DNA from 2 places in the Rahnella sp. JUb53 genome. Region 2 is predicted to be linked to the other one. Evidence: predicted binding sites of a transcription regulator. Region 2 holds the regulator's gene; the other holds the start of a gene.
The links. Region 2 encodes CRP, which controls carbon source genes, mostly activating them, when cyclic AMP is high. Its sites were predicted from a motif close to ATGTGANNNNNNTCACAT; they were not measured.
Positions count from the first base shown of each region.

Region 1 (6,657 bases), on a different contig from region 2:
CGATCGGCACCAGATAAACGAACGCTGGTGTGGTCTGCATGGCATCCAGTAACGGCCTGATAATCTTGGCCGCCTTCTGGCTGCGCGCCAGCCATATCCCGAGCGGTAAACCTATCAGGATACAGAAGAACAGCGAGGTCAGAACCAGCGCCAGCGTCACCATTGCCTGTGACCAGGCACCGATCGCACCGATCAGCACCAGCGAAACCAGCGTGGCTGCACCCATACCCAAACCGGCCATCTGCCACGCAAGCAGGGCAAAGACCAGGATCGCAATCGGAGCGGGCAGAGATTCCAGACCGTGCTGGAAACCGCTCAGCACGAAATCGACCGGGACGCGGATCCCCTGGAAGACAGGGCGGAAGTTACCGACCAGCCAGTCGATCCCCTCAGTGACCCAGCGGTCGAGCGGGATCAGCGTGCTGTGAAACGGATCGAGAATATTAAAATGCTGATGCTGTTCCGGTGCGACGCTCAGCCAGTCGTTGGCCTGCGCGGCCGCATGATGGGTGGCATCCGGTGCGCTGGTCGCGGCATCGCTGCCACCGCCCCATGGATCACTGCTGCTGGCATCGGCTGGCGCTGCACTCGTCGCGGCGTCAGCTTGTGGTGCAACACCGCCACTGGCGTTATCGGCACTCCACGGATCGACGGACGGATCCAGGGTCTGTGCCTGAGCGGCTTGTGCGTGCTGTGTCATTGTGTTCGTTACGGTTGAAGTGCTCATTCGTTACCCCCTTCTTTATCCAGAGCCTGAAGCAGCATGGCTTTGGAAATAATGCCGATATAGTTATTGTCCTCATTGATCACCGGTACGGCGCAAGGCGCGGCGGCGACATGAGAAATCAGTTCGCTGAGAGGCATGTCTGCCTGCACGGCTGCCGGAGATTCCAGCAGGGCACTTTCCAGCGACTGATTGGCTTTAAGCGCAGTTTTCAGGGATTCAATCGACACCACGCCGATGAATTTCTGTCCACGTTCAAGCACATAACCATATTCACGGTCTTCGTCTTCGAGCAGCTTAAGGGCGGCACGGGGACCAAAACCGGGGGTTTTACGAATAAGCGTGCCACGACGGCGGGCAATGTCTTTGGCACTGAAGACCTGACTGATATCGACACCGCGGAAGAAGGTGCGCACATAGTCGTTGGCCGGATTATTAAGAATGTCTTCCGGCGTGCCGACCTGCACCACTTCGCCGCCCTGCATAATGGCGATGCGGTCGCCGATGCGCATGGCTTCGTCGAGATCATGAGAAATAAACACAATGGTGCGCTGATGCTGAGCCTGAAGCTTCACCAGCTCATCCTGCATTTCAGTACGAATTAACGGATCGAGTGCTGAGAAGGCTTCATCCATCAGCAGAATGTCAGGATTATTGGCCATGGCGCGGGCTAAACCGACACGCTGGCGCATACCGCCCGACAGTTCATCAGGATAAGAGTTGGCATAGTTTTCCAGCCCGACCTGACGCAGGGCGTCAATGGCTTTGGCATTGCGCTCTTCGACCGGCACACCGGCCAGTTCCATACCAAACGCGGTGTTATTCAACACGGTCAGGTGTGGCATCAGCGCAAAGGACTGAAAGACCATACTGATTTTACTGCGGCGCACCTGGCGCAATTTTGCTTCTGAGATTTTGGCGATATCTTCGCCGTCGATCAGGACTTCGCCACGGGTGGGCTCTATCAGACGATTGAGAAGGCGTACCATGGTGGATTTACCGGAACCGGATAACCCCATGATGACGAAAATCTCGCCTTCTTCAATGGCCAGACTGGCATTCTTAACGCCAAGTGAAAGACCGGTTTTCTCAAAAATTTCTTCTTTACCCTTGCCTGCATCAATCATCTTGAAAGCGCGATCCGGGTTTTCGCCAAATACCTTATAAAGATTCTTTACTTCGATTTTAATTGCCATGCAATGTGCATTCCTTGGATATAAATAGCCGTATCGGCTCGATGTCTAGTTTTTGTGTTGGACCGTATAAGATTTTGCCTGTAACAAAATAGTGAACGCTTTATACCCTAACACATCGAAATTCTGAGACAAGTCTCAATGTTTCTGAATAATATTCGTGATTGTGTTTCGGGTTACGTATTTGTGTGTATCAGGCTTGTCTAATTTTGTCTGGATCCGCTGACATTTAATGACAATTTTCAGGGCTTCATGGCGGGCGGTTTTCCGCTGCATTTAAATTAAGTATATTATTCAGAATATATATTTAAGTGATTGTTTTTATTTGTTTTATTTTATGATCTTGTTGTCGATTTTTTATCATTAATAATTGCAGGGAATTTAACCGGGAAATGCGAATTTTTTGCGCAGACTTTACAGGTGTAAATAGTGATTTCAGGGAGGGTGATTACCGGTGAATTTACCGGTTGTCTGAAAGAGGAAATTGAGTTGATATAATGGCAGGATTCGGCGGGCAGAGGGCGTAATTTGCCGGTGCTGACACCGGCGATGAACGTGAAATTCGTCACGGAAAAAAGAGGAAATTGAGTCTCAGGCCTCAGAATTTTTTGTGACGGCTATTTTCCGGTACAGGCGCCGTGGATGGCCGATATTTCCGTACTGCATCTCGACGCCGATAAAGCCAATTTCCACGCAATATTCCAGATATCGGCGGCCTGTCGTTTTGCTGATCCCGACTTCCTCAACGACTTCTTCAACCGACCAGCTGACGTCCGGTTTCGCGTTAAATGCGCGCTGAACCAGTTCGAGCGTATTAGGCTCGATGCCTTTGGCTGAAGGGGCTGCCGGTGTATCGCTGGCGGGCAGATTGAACAACTTATCCAGAGCCCGCTGATCGACCACTTTCACATTACGCAGCGTTTGCACCAGCTGCATAAAACGTTCCAGTGAACTTTGCAGCCGGTGGAAAGACACCGGTTTGATAATGTAATCGAACGCGCCGCTACGCATCGCCTGACTACAGGTTTGCATATCGCTGGCCGCGGTAATGAAAATCACCGAACAATCGAAGCTTTTCAGCAGCGGGCTGTTGATTAAATCCACACCCTGGCCGTCCGGTAAATAGTTATCGAGCAAAATCAGCCGTGGCTCATGCAGGCGCAACAACGAGCGCGCCTGTTCCAGCGTGGCGGCGATACCCACGACACGCAGATTGAAATTTTGCTCGATAAAATCGCGGTGCAGACCGGCCAGATGCGGCTCGTCTTCCACAATCACGACATCGAGAGCGCTGCTGTTATTCATGGTTCTGTCCTGTTAATGCTTCAGCCGGGTACGGGATAAAGACTGAAAATATCGTACCTTGCGGCGTGTTGTCTGAGATTTCGATGCTGCCGCCGGCCTGACGGACATATCCGGCCACCAGATAAAGCCCGATACCATGTTCCGCGCCGGTCGTGTCGTGGTCGCCTGAGGGCTTGCTTGTCACGCCCTGTTCAAACAGGCGCGGTTTCAGGTCATCATCCACGCCGCTGCCCTGATCGGCGACTTCAATCAGCAGCTCCTGATTCCTGTCTGAAATATACAGTTCGACCGGCACAGAAGGCGTCAGCGCGTTGAGGGTGGCATCCACGGCGTTATCCAGCAGATTACCGACCACCGACATCAGCTCGGTTTCAGTGATAGCCGCCGGAATGCGGGTGAGCTGGCAGGCGGGATCGAAACTGAGTTCAACGCCTTTTTCGCGCGCACTGACGTATTTCCCCAGCAGCAGGCCGCAAAGTGCCGGCGAAGTGAAGCGCGCCGAGACGAAATCCAGCACTGCCTGCGCACCTTCCGACTGCGCCTGAATATAGTGCATCGCATCGTCGTAACGCTGCATTTGCAGCAAACCCGCCAGTGTTGCGGTCCAGTTCAGCTGTTCGTGGCGCATGATGCGCAGATTGTCTGCGTAGCGTTTCACCTGACTCAGCTGGCTGCTCAGCGTATTTATGTCGTTTTTATCGCGGAAACTGAACACCCAGCCACTTTCTTTACCCGGCTCCAGCTCGATGGGAACGCGGTTGACGATCACCTGTCTCTGATTCAGCACCGTAATCTGATCATGCTGGCTGTTATTTTCACTGATACCACTTTGCGTGAAGAAGGTGGGCGGTGTCTGAAGCACTTCCGCCAACGGTTTACCCAGCAGTTCATTTTCTGGCTGATGGATATCAAGCAACTCGCGTGCGGCGCGGTTAATGGAAATCAGCTGTTTTTGGGCATTAACTGCGAATACGCCTTCGTACATGGCTTCAAGCAAGGCTTTTTGCTGGCGAACCAGCAGCGCGATATCTTTGGGTTCAAGCCAGAACATCTGTTTTTTAACGTTGCGGGTGAACATCCACGAAAAAATGAACAGCAGTAATAAAAGAAGCAAACCGTATAAACCGGCCTGCGCCAGACGATGGCCGTTAATATTATCAATATAAGAAGTGAGGTAGCCGACGGAGACAATACCAATGACCCGATTATTCTCATCCAGGATCGGCGCTTTACTGCGTAATGAAACACCTATACCGCCTTGCCGGACGGAAATAATGGTTTTCCCCGCCAGCACCTCCGCGTTATCACCGCCAATCATCGGCAGGTCGATCCGCTCCGGTGATTGTGAATGATAAAGATGCAGCTCGCGGTTATCGCCGATAACGATATAACTGGCATCGCTTTTATCGCGTAAAGGCTGGATAAGTCGTGCGATCCCGGTGGTATCCCGCGCCTTAACCTTCTGCGCCAGTCCCGGCATCAGCGCGATTTCACTGGCCTGAACCCGTGCACGCTGGCCGAGGTCGTGATGCAACTGACGATCGATGATATGAAATAAAATAGCACCCAGCAGTGCCAGCAACAGGCAGGAAAATACCACCAGAGATAAAAAGAGTTTTACCTGAAAAGGCATGCGGAGTTTCATACGGCCTGCTGCAAGATTAACGTAAAGATACACATTGAATAAGCGTACCACGGGGCAGTAAGGGCTGTAATCGGACAAAGACAGAGTTGTGAACAGGCATTATAAATAACGATGAATTCACTCAGTGATTACAAGGGTAATAGGGCTTTTTACTACAAATCTGACAATCCTTATAAATCAAATAACATTAACTCCATAAACACCATAACAACCTTAATCCCTGCGGTTTTAATTTGAACAAACTCACATCCGGCTGACCTGCTGTTTTCTTATGCTCAAAACATCAATAAGAAAAGTATTTATGAGAAAGAGGCAATGTCATGAGCACAACCGACGATTCCTACATCGCAGTCAAAGAAAAGAAAACCTCCGGCCTCTCGGTCAGGCAAAAATGGTGGCACATTCTTGATAACTACAAGATAGGCATTATCCCGCTGCCTTTCTTCCTGCTGGCCGGTGTGCTGATCCTGCTCGATTGCCTGAACGGCAAATTACCCAGCGACATTGTGGTGATGGTTGCCACGCTGGCCTTCTTCGGTTTTGCCTGTGGCGAATTCGGCAAACGCTTACCCGTCGTCGGCAAACTCGGTGCGGCGGCGATTTGCGCCACCTTTATTCCATCGGCGATGGTGCATTACGGTTTACTGCCGGACGTCGTGGTGGATTCCACGGTCAAATTCTATAAATCCACCAATATTCTGTATCTCTACATCTGCTGCATTATTGTCGGCAGCATCATGAGCATGAACCGCCAGGTGCTGATCCAGGGCTTTATGCGCATTTTTGTGCCGATGTTATGCGGTGAAGTGGTGGGCATGATTGCCGGAATGGCGATGGGCACGGTGTTAGGTTTACCGCCAATGCAAACCTTCTTTTTCCTGATCCTGCCGATCATGGCCGGTGGCGTAGGTGAAGGTGCGATCCCGCTGTCGATGGGTTATGCGACCATTTTGCACATGGAACAAGGTGTGGCGCTGGGGCGTATTCTGCCGATCGTGATGCTGGGCGGTCTGACGGCAATTGTGCTGGCGGGCGTGCTGAATCAGCTGGGGAAACGCTATCCGCATCTGACCGGTGAGGGGCAGCTGATGCCGTCGAAAAAAGGTGAGCTGGGCAGCGGTACTGACAAATTCGAAGGAAATCCGGGCGTGAATGCGCTGGCCTGTGGCGCGCTGCTGGCAATCCTGCTTTACATGGTCGGGATGCTCGGTCAGAAGTGGATCGGCCTGCCCGCGCCGGTTGGCATGTTATTCGCGGCAGTACTGGTAAAACTGGCAAATGGTGTTTCACCGACCATTCAGCACGGCTCGATGACGGTGTATAAATTCTTCCGCACCGCAGTGACCTATCCGGTGCTGTTCGCGGTGGGTGTGGCGATCACGCCGTGGCAGGAACTGATCAACGCTTTTACCCTGCAAAACCTCCTCGTGATCGTGACCACCGTGCTGGCGCTGGTCGGCACCGGTTTTTATGTCGGCAAGAAAATCGGTATGCATCCGATTGATGTGGCAATTGTTTCCTGCTGCCAGAGCGGGCAGGGCGGCACCGGTGACGTGGCTATTCTGACTTCGGGTAACCGTATGACGCTGATGCCTTTCGCGCAAATCGCTACCCGCATCGGTGGTGCAATCAACGTTTCTGTCGGATTATTTGTGCTGGCGAAATTCTTTTCATAATCCCCGTAACAGCCCCTTTCACCGAAGGGGCTGGTTTCACTGAGAAAAAATCCCCAGTCCAAAATTGGACAGAAAATAGTCAGATTATTTCACTTTATCTGGTTATTATTTGCG
Region 1 covers NZ_SLYT01000016.1:61,094-67,750, reverse strand. Annotated here, with positions in the region: gene proW (glycine betaine/L-proline ABC transporter permease ProW) at 1-727, opposite strand, end outside; gene proV (glycine betaine/L-proline ABC transporter ATP-binding protein ProV) at 724-1,920, opposite strand; gene EC840_RS24270 (response regulator) at 2,509-3,222, opposite strand; gene EC840_RS24265 (sensor histidine kinase) at 3,215-4,867, opposite strand; gene EC840_RS24260 (2-hydroxycarboxylate transporter family protein) at 5,188-6,543, shown strand.
Region 1: EC840_RS24260 (2-hydroxycarboxylate transporter family protein) is a predicted target of CRP. The motif match lies at 5,099-5,116, and genes of this name have one in related genera.

Region 2 (6,657 bases):
GCTTTCCGACGAGTTTAAAAATCGTGCAGGCGAATTCCATGCCGCCGCCGCCGAATTCGGCCTGATGATGCTGGTCGCCGGACCGAACGTCATGCGGTTTGCGCCCTCACTGGTGATTGATTTCGCTGATATCAGCGAAGGGATGGAAAGATTTGAGAAAGCCGTAGCAAAGGTTGCAGGCTGAATGCTTCCCCCCCCGCTGGTTAAAACCGACTGAGTAAATTTCGGTTTTTCAATAACGGTTATCACAAGGCCTTGTGCGCCGAAACCGAGCAGAGGGGAAAGGCTTTTCCCCTCTGCACTCCCCTCGCTTTTTTACTGCGCGCTGCCGCAGGCATGACGGACATGTTCTGGTGTATTAGTGAGTGGCGCAAAATGTCATCGCTACGCGATTCCCGAATTTCAGGCTTCGAGCCTCTGGTCTCGAACCGTTCATTCGGTGCCATTTTTGAGCACGCCAGTCAACTTATCTAAAAGATAAAAACAGTCTGCTGTTGAATTTAAGATCTCGCGGGCGAATCAGAAATCTTGCCGAACGGAGCGGCCTGAAGACCCAGGGCTTCAGGACCGAGAGAGGGAACCGCGCAGCGGTAAGATTTCCAGCCTGTCACCGCAGTTGCTGAAACATAGCCAGCAAGCGGAGCGCGTGTTGAAAAAGCGAGGAGGAATCCAAAGGAGGAAAAGCACTTTCCTCCTTTGGGCGGTTTCGGCGCAGCGCGTTAAGTGATCCCCGTACTTGAGAAACCGAAATATTCTCCGATTAGCTTTAAAAAGCAGTCTGGCTGTAAGCCAGTAAAAAGGGGATTTAAAAGGGGCAATCCCCTTCACGTTCACGCCTTCCGCGTCAGCCAGATCCCATGATGTGGCCTCTGCTTCCACGCCAGTGACGAAATAGTATGCATCACGCTGAGATGTGAAATCACACGCCGCAGATGGCGTTCCATCTCGGTCAGTGGCATATCAGGATGCAGTTCCGGTGCATTGATCAGCGTGTTCTCATTGCCCGGTCCGTCATAAAGCAGTCGCTGCTGACAACTCTGCAACGCAATTTCACAGGTCTGTAAATACTCCGTCGCCAGTTTCTCCGGCAGCATGTAATGCTCGCGGGCGAGGATGGTCATCGCGTTGATGTGCTCGACAATGAACTGGCTGTGCGTCACCCACAAGCGCATATCCGCCAGATAATGCGAGTTAAAGCCGGGCTCCTGCATGGCCTGATTCAGTGACGTGAAAAGCTTGTTGTGCGCCTGATTGACCTGCATACGGGTGTAGGCAAGCTTCGAGGTATCCGGGTTTTCTTCAAGCAGTAAGCGGATAGCATCCTGATAGGTTTCCAGCGCCTGGTGCGCGTTCTGACGCAGTAATCCGCTCTGCCATTGCGGCCACAGCCAGATGGTCCCGCCGAACGCCAGCGCGCAGCCGATCAGCGTATCCACCAGTCGCGGTACCAGAAAATGCACGCCGTTCATCGCCAGCAGTTGCAGGGTATATACCGCCGTCACGGTCATGCCGACCATCGCCAGCCCGTAGTTTTTACGCAGCACCGTATACGACACCAGCGTGACGATCAGCATACACATCAGCGTGATGCCTTCGGGTAATTCCAGCTTCAGCAATCCGGCGGCAATCAGCAATCCGGCCAGCGTGCCCAGCGCACGGTGCTGGATACGCACGCGTGTGGCGTTATAACCGTTCTGGCTGACCAGCATGATGGTCAGCAAAATCCAGTAAGGCTTGGGCAGATTAAAGAACAGGCCCAGGCTGCTGCCAATCGCCAGAATGATCCCCAGACGGGCGGCATTGCGCAGGGCGACAGATTTGAAGGAAAGATAGCTTTTCAGCGCAGGCCAGAAGGGTAAACGCGGCTGAGTGTTCATCAGGTCACGTTTGTACAACGGGCGCTGTGTCCGCAGCAGGCGCGCAATGCGGCTGAAGTGGTAGTAGCAAAACTGGCCGACCGGGTTCTCAGGATTGCGCGCGGCGATTTTCTCCAGCGCGGCCAGCTCGTTGGCCATCGTAAACCGCGCGGATAAACGGTGATAAAGAATGTCGTCGGCGATGACCCGCAGGCGGGCGGAAATCACCTGCGCATTACGGCGGATAACCGCTTCGGCGTGGCTTTCTTCCACCAGCTTCTGCACTTCTTCCGGCTGATGCAGGCTCACCGTGATGTGCTCCTGCAAATCAAGCGCGACCTGAAAACGTTGAAACAGTCTTTTATGGTGATGATGATGGCCGTGTTGCGGCAGCATGTGCAGTTGCTGATAGAGCAGGGCAATCAGGTCGATGACCTGCTGCTGTCGCGTCAGCAACGGGGGTAACGCGGTTTCAGGATCGGTGTGTTGCGTCAGCAGGCTGTATTTAGCTTCGAAGTAATCCGCGAGTTGCAGATAGAGCTGACTGAGCGTTTCGCGCATCGGCTGTTCTTCCGAAATACGAAACCACGCCCAGTTAAACAATCCGTACCAGGCCGTGCCGGCGGCGAAAAGCACCGGTGCCTGCCACATCGGACGCAAGCCAACCATGCTCAGCGTGAAGATGGTCGCGACCAGTGCACCGGGCAACAGACGTGCATGCAGCGGGCTGATTTCACCGGTCACGCCTAACAGCAAGGCCAGCGACAGCATGATGAGCGGCAGGGGAATGTGCCAGTTTTCCAGCATGACTTGCAGCAGAATACTGCTCACGGCAAACAGTGTTCCGCCAATTATCAGGCGTTTGAAAAAGCGTTTATGCGGAGTATCGAGGCCCGCGACGTTGCAGCAGGCAGGACAAAGAGAGAACAGCAGCCCCATTTGCAGATTGCCGAACAACCAGCAGATACCAACGGGCAGGCACAACACCAGCGTCTGGCGCAGCGCGTAGTTAACTTCCGGATGGTAAAACAGTCTTCGCCATAGCGTCATGGATAAAGCTTAGCCCATAAAAAAGGCGCGACAGTGTTCTGCCGCGCCGATTTTTAAGGGATTAACGTGTGCCGTAAACGACAATCGTTTTACCGTGTGCCGAGATCAGACTTTGATCTTCAAGCATTTTGAGAATACGTCCGACTGTTTCACGTGAACAACCGACGATTTGGCCGATTTCCTGACGGGTGATCTTGATTTGCATCCCGTCCGGATGGGTCATCGCATCAGGCTGTTTAGCCAGATTAAGGAGAGTTTGAGCGATACGCCCTGTTACGTCGAGGAAGGCCAGGTTGCCGACTTTCTCTGACGTCACTTGCAGACGGTTTGCCATCTGCGCGGAAAGACGCATCAGAATATCCGGGTTAACCTGAATCAGCTGGCGGAATTTTTTATAAGAAATTTCAGCCACTTCACAGGCAGTTTTTGCACGAACCCACGCACTACGTTCCTGACCTTCTTCGAAGAGTCCCAGCTCGCCGATGAAGTCACCTTGGTTAAGGTAGGACAGTATCATTTCTTTGCCTTCTTCATCCTTGATAAGGACAGCAACTGACCCTTTCACGATGTAGTAAAGCGTTTCGGCTTTTTCACCCTGGTGAATCAGCGTACTTTTAGAAGGATACTTATGTATATGACAGTGAGACAGGAACCATTCAAGAGTCGGGTCTGTTTGTGGCTTGCCGAGAACCATTTGCTATTATCCTCTGTTGTTATCGCTGCCCAAAATCACAGGGCTCAGAGTTCCCTGTACGGCACTTCATAAAAAAAGCGCCCTTTCAGCATATAACTCCCCAGAAATGCTGCAAGCGGGTGTCGGGGTGAAACAGCCTGATTATTGCCGTTATCACCGTGGGTTCTGTTCTTAAACCGCGAAAACCGTCACCGCAATTCACTGGAAAGTATGTTTCGGCTTTGTTTGTAGCACAGGTTTGCAATGCTGTCTTCTGTTGTCTCGCTTCAGCATGATGGCGATCGGGTTACGTTGCCAGATTTTAGGTGAAAGGGTACTCTGGGAGCGGAATTCGACGAGTTTATTCACCGGGAGAATAGTTCATGCACGCACGCGTAAAATGGGTAGAAGGGCTGACGTTTTTAGGCGAGTCAGCGTCAGGCCACCAGATTTCTATGGATGGTAATGCGGGCGATAAAGCACCCAGCCCGATGGAAATGCTGCTGATGTCCGCAGGCGGTTGCAGCGCGATTGATGTGGTGTCTATTTTGCAAAAAGGCCGTAATGACGTGCGTGATTGTGAAGTCAAGCTGACCTCACAACGCCGCGAAGAAGCGCCGCGCCTGTTCACGCACATCAATCTGCATTTTATCGTCACCGGTAAAGATCTCACCGATAAGATTGTCGAACGTGCCGTTAGCCTGTCTGCGGAAAAGTACTGCTCTGTGTCCCTGATGCTCGGCAAAGCGGCGACCATCACGCACAGCTTTGAAGTGATCAGCGTCGAATAAGTTACGACCAGTCATAGGCGTGGCACTGGCTGCGCAATAAATCCAAAAATCGCCGCGCGGCAAACGTCAGCGGCGATTTTTGCGAGTAAAGCACACAGTATTCTGCCTGCGGCAGGGTATCGATATTGAGCACACTCAGCCTGTCCTGCAATCCGAACGGCGCTTTCATCGCGCGCGCCACAATGGTCAGATAATCAGACTGCAACACCATATTTAGCCCGCACACCACCGAATCTGTATGCACCGGCATTTCCGCTGCCGGCTGATGAAATCCTCCCATCGATACCCTGATTTGCTGGTAATACCCCATATCCGTTTCGGGCAACAGCCAGCGCGCATCCTGTAATTCCTCCAGAGTTGTGGAGCCTGCCAGCGGATGTCCACGCCGGGCGATAACGCAGAAAGGTGCGCTGAACAGTGGCTCACGTACCAGATCTTCCAGCGGAAATCCCGGCCCGGCGGTACCGACCGCGAAATCCAGTTTCCCTTCGCGCAGTGCAGGTAATAACGTGGAAAGTTGCCCTTCTTTGATCAGCAGTTTGGACTGCGGAAACTGCGTCTTAAATTCTCCTGCCAATCCGGGAAAAACCGTCAGCGCCAGCAGCGATGAAAATCCAATGGCGACGGAGCCCTGCGAATATTGTTCGATCTGGCGAATTTCATCGGCGGCGCGCTCAAGCTCTTCGAGGATAAATTGCATACGCTGTGCAAATGCCCGCCCCGTTTCGGTCAGCGTCATCCCCTGATTGCCACGCACGATCAGCTGCGTATCGAGCGTTTGTTCCAGTTCACGCAATGTTCTGCTGACCGCCGGTTGTGACTGATTCAACGCCCGCGCCGCGCCGCGAATACTGCCGCTGCGGATAACCTGCTGGAAAACCTTCAGTTGCTGCAATTTCGGCAAATAGCGCATCACGATCCCTATCAGTAAAAAGCATCACCCGCCCAAAAATTGCATCTTATGGTCACGCTGTAAAGCTGATAGCGTCAGGATCGCGAAAAATAATATGTTGTTATTCAGTTGATTACGTGATGCATGTCGCATTTTACGATTCATCCGGCAGTGAGAAAATCTGACGTGGTGATAACAAAAAGGGATATCCGCTATGAAAAGTCGTTCCCTGATGATCTTCCTGCTATTTGTCGGTTATGCCGTGGTGTATATCGATAAAACAGTGATGGGCTTTGCGCTGCTGCCCATCGAGCGCGAATTTAATCTGCAACCTGAACAGCTGGGGTATATCACCGGCATTTTCTTCCTGGCCTATTCGCTGTTTCAGATCCCCGCGGGCTGGCTGAATGACCGGTTCGGCTACAAAAAAGTGCTCGGCATGTCGCTGTTCTTGCTGGGCGGCTTCGCGCTGTGTTTCGGAACGCTGGGCCTCAGCCTGGGATTGCTGGTCACGTTCCGGTTTCTCTCCGGCGTCGGCCATTCCGGCTATCCTGCGTCCTGCGCCAAAGCCGTGGTGTCCAATTTCGCAGTTGAGAAGCGAACCTTTGCGCAGTCGATTTTGCTGTCTTCCGCCGGACTGGCGATGACTGCCGGACCGCTGATTGCGGTTTACAGCCTGGATCATCTTGGCTGGCGCGGATCGTTCTCCATTCTCGGATTGCTGGCTTTTGCCATCGCCGTAGCGATTGTGATTTTTGTGCCCAATCCGCCGGAAGCGCAAGCCCGTACCGGCGCGAAAACCGGTTATCGGGAGTTGCTGAAAAACCCGATTGTCCTGCTGCTGTTTGTCTCAATTTTCTGCATCAACATTCCGTCTTACGGCCTGATGGCGTGGTTGCCGAAATATCTGGTCCAGCAGCGCGGTATGTCACTCGACGTATCCGGCATGGTGGTCGCCACCGGCGGGCTGGGTATCTGGATTTCTTCACTGGCAACCGGCTGGCTGGTCGGACGTTATATGCAGGGCAAAGAGCCGAAAGTGATTTTCTGCTGCGCACTGCTCAGTGCGTTGTGTATCTGGCTGGTGTTTACGTCGGCATCGGCGGTTACGGCCGGGTTGTTCCTGTTCCTCGGCTACGTTTTCCTGATGGCGTCCTTTGTGACCGTCTTTACGCTGCCGATGAAACGCCTGCCTTCTGACGTCATGGGCGCGGCGATGGGGATCATTAATACCGGCGGGACTCTCGGCGGATTTGTGGCGCCGATTGCGATGGGATATCTCATCACCGCCAGCCACGGTTACCTTTCTACGTTTGTATTTCTGGCGCTGGCGATGGTGGTGGCCGGTCTGGCTATCCTGCCGCTGGCAATAAAACCTCGTGCGCCAATGCGCGA
Region 2 covers NZ_SLYT01000011.1:19,718-26,374, reverse strand. Annotated here, with positions in the region: gene EC840_RS21075 (aspartate aminotransferase family protein) at 1-184, shown strand, start outside; gene EC840_RS21070 (YccS/YhfK family putative transporter) at 831-2,906, opposite strand; gene crp (cAMP-activated global transcriptional regulator CRP) at 2,968-3,600, opposite strand; gene EC840_RS21060 (OsmC family protein) at 3,963-4,370, shown strand; gene EC840_RS21055 (LysR substrate-binding domain-containing protein) at 4,372-5,283, opposite strand; gene EC840_RS21050 (MFS transporter) at 5,477-6,657, shown strand, end outside.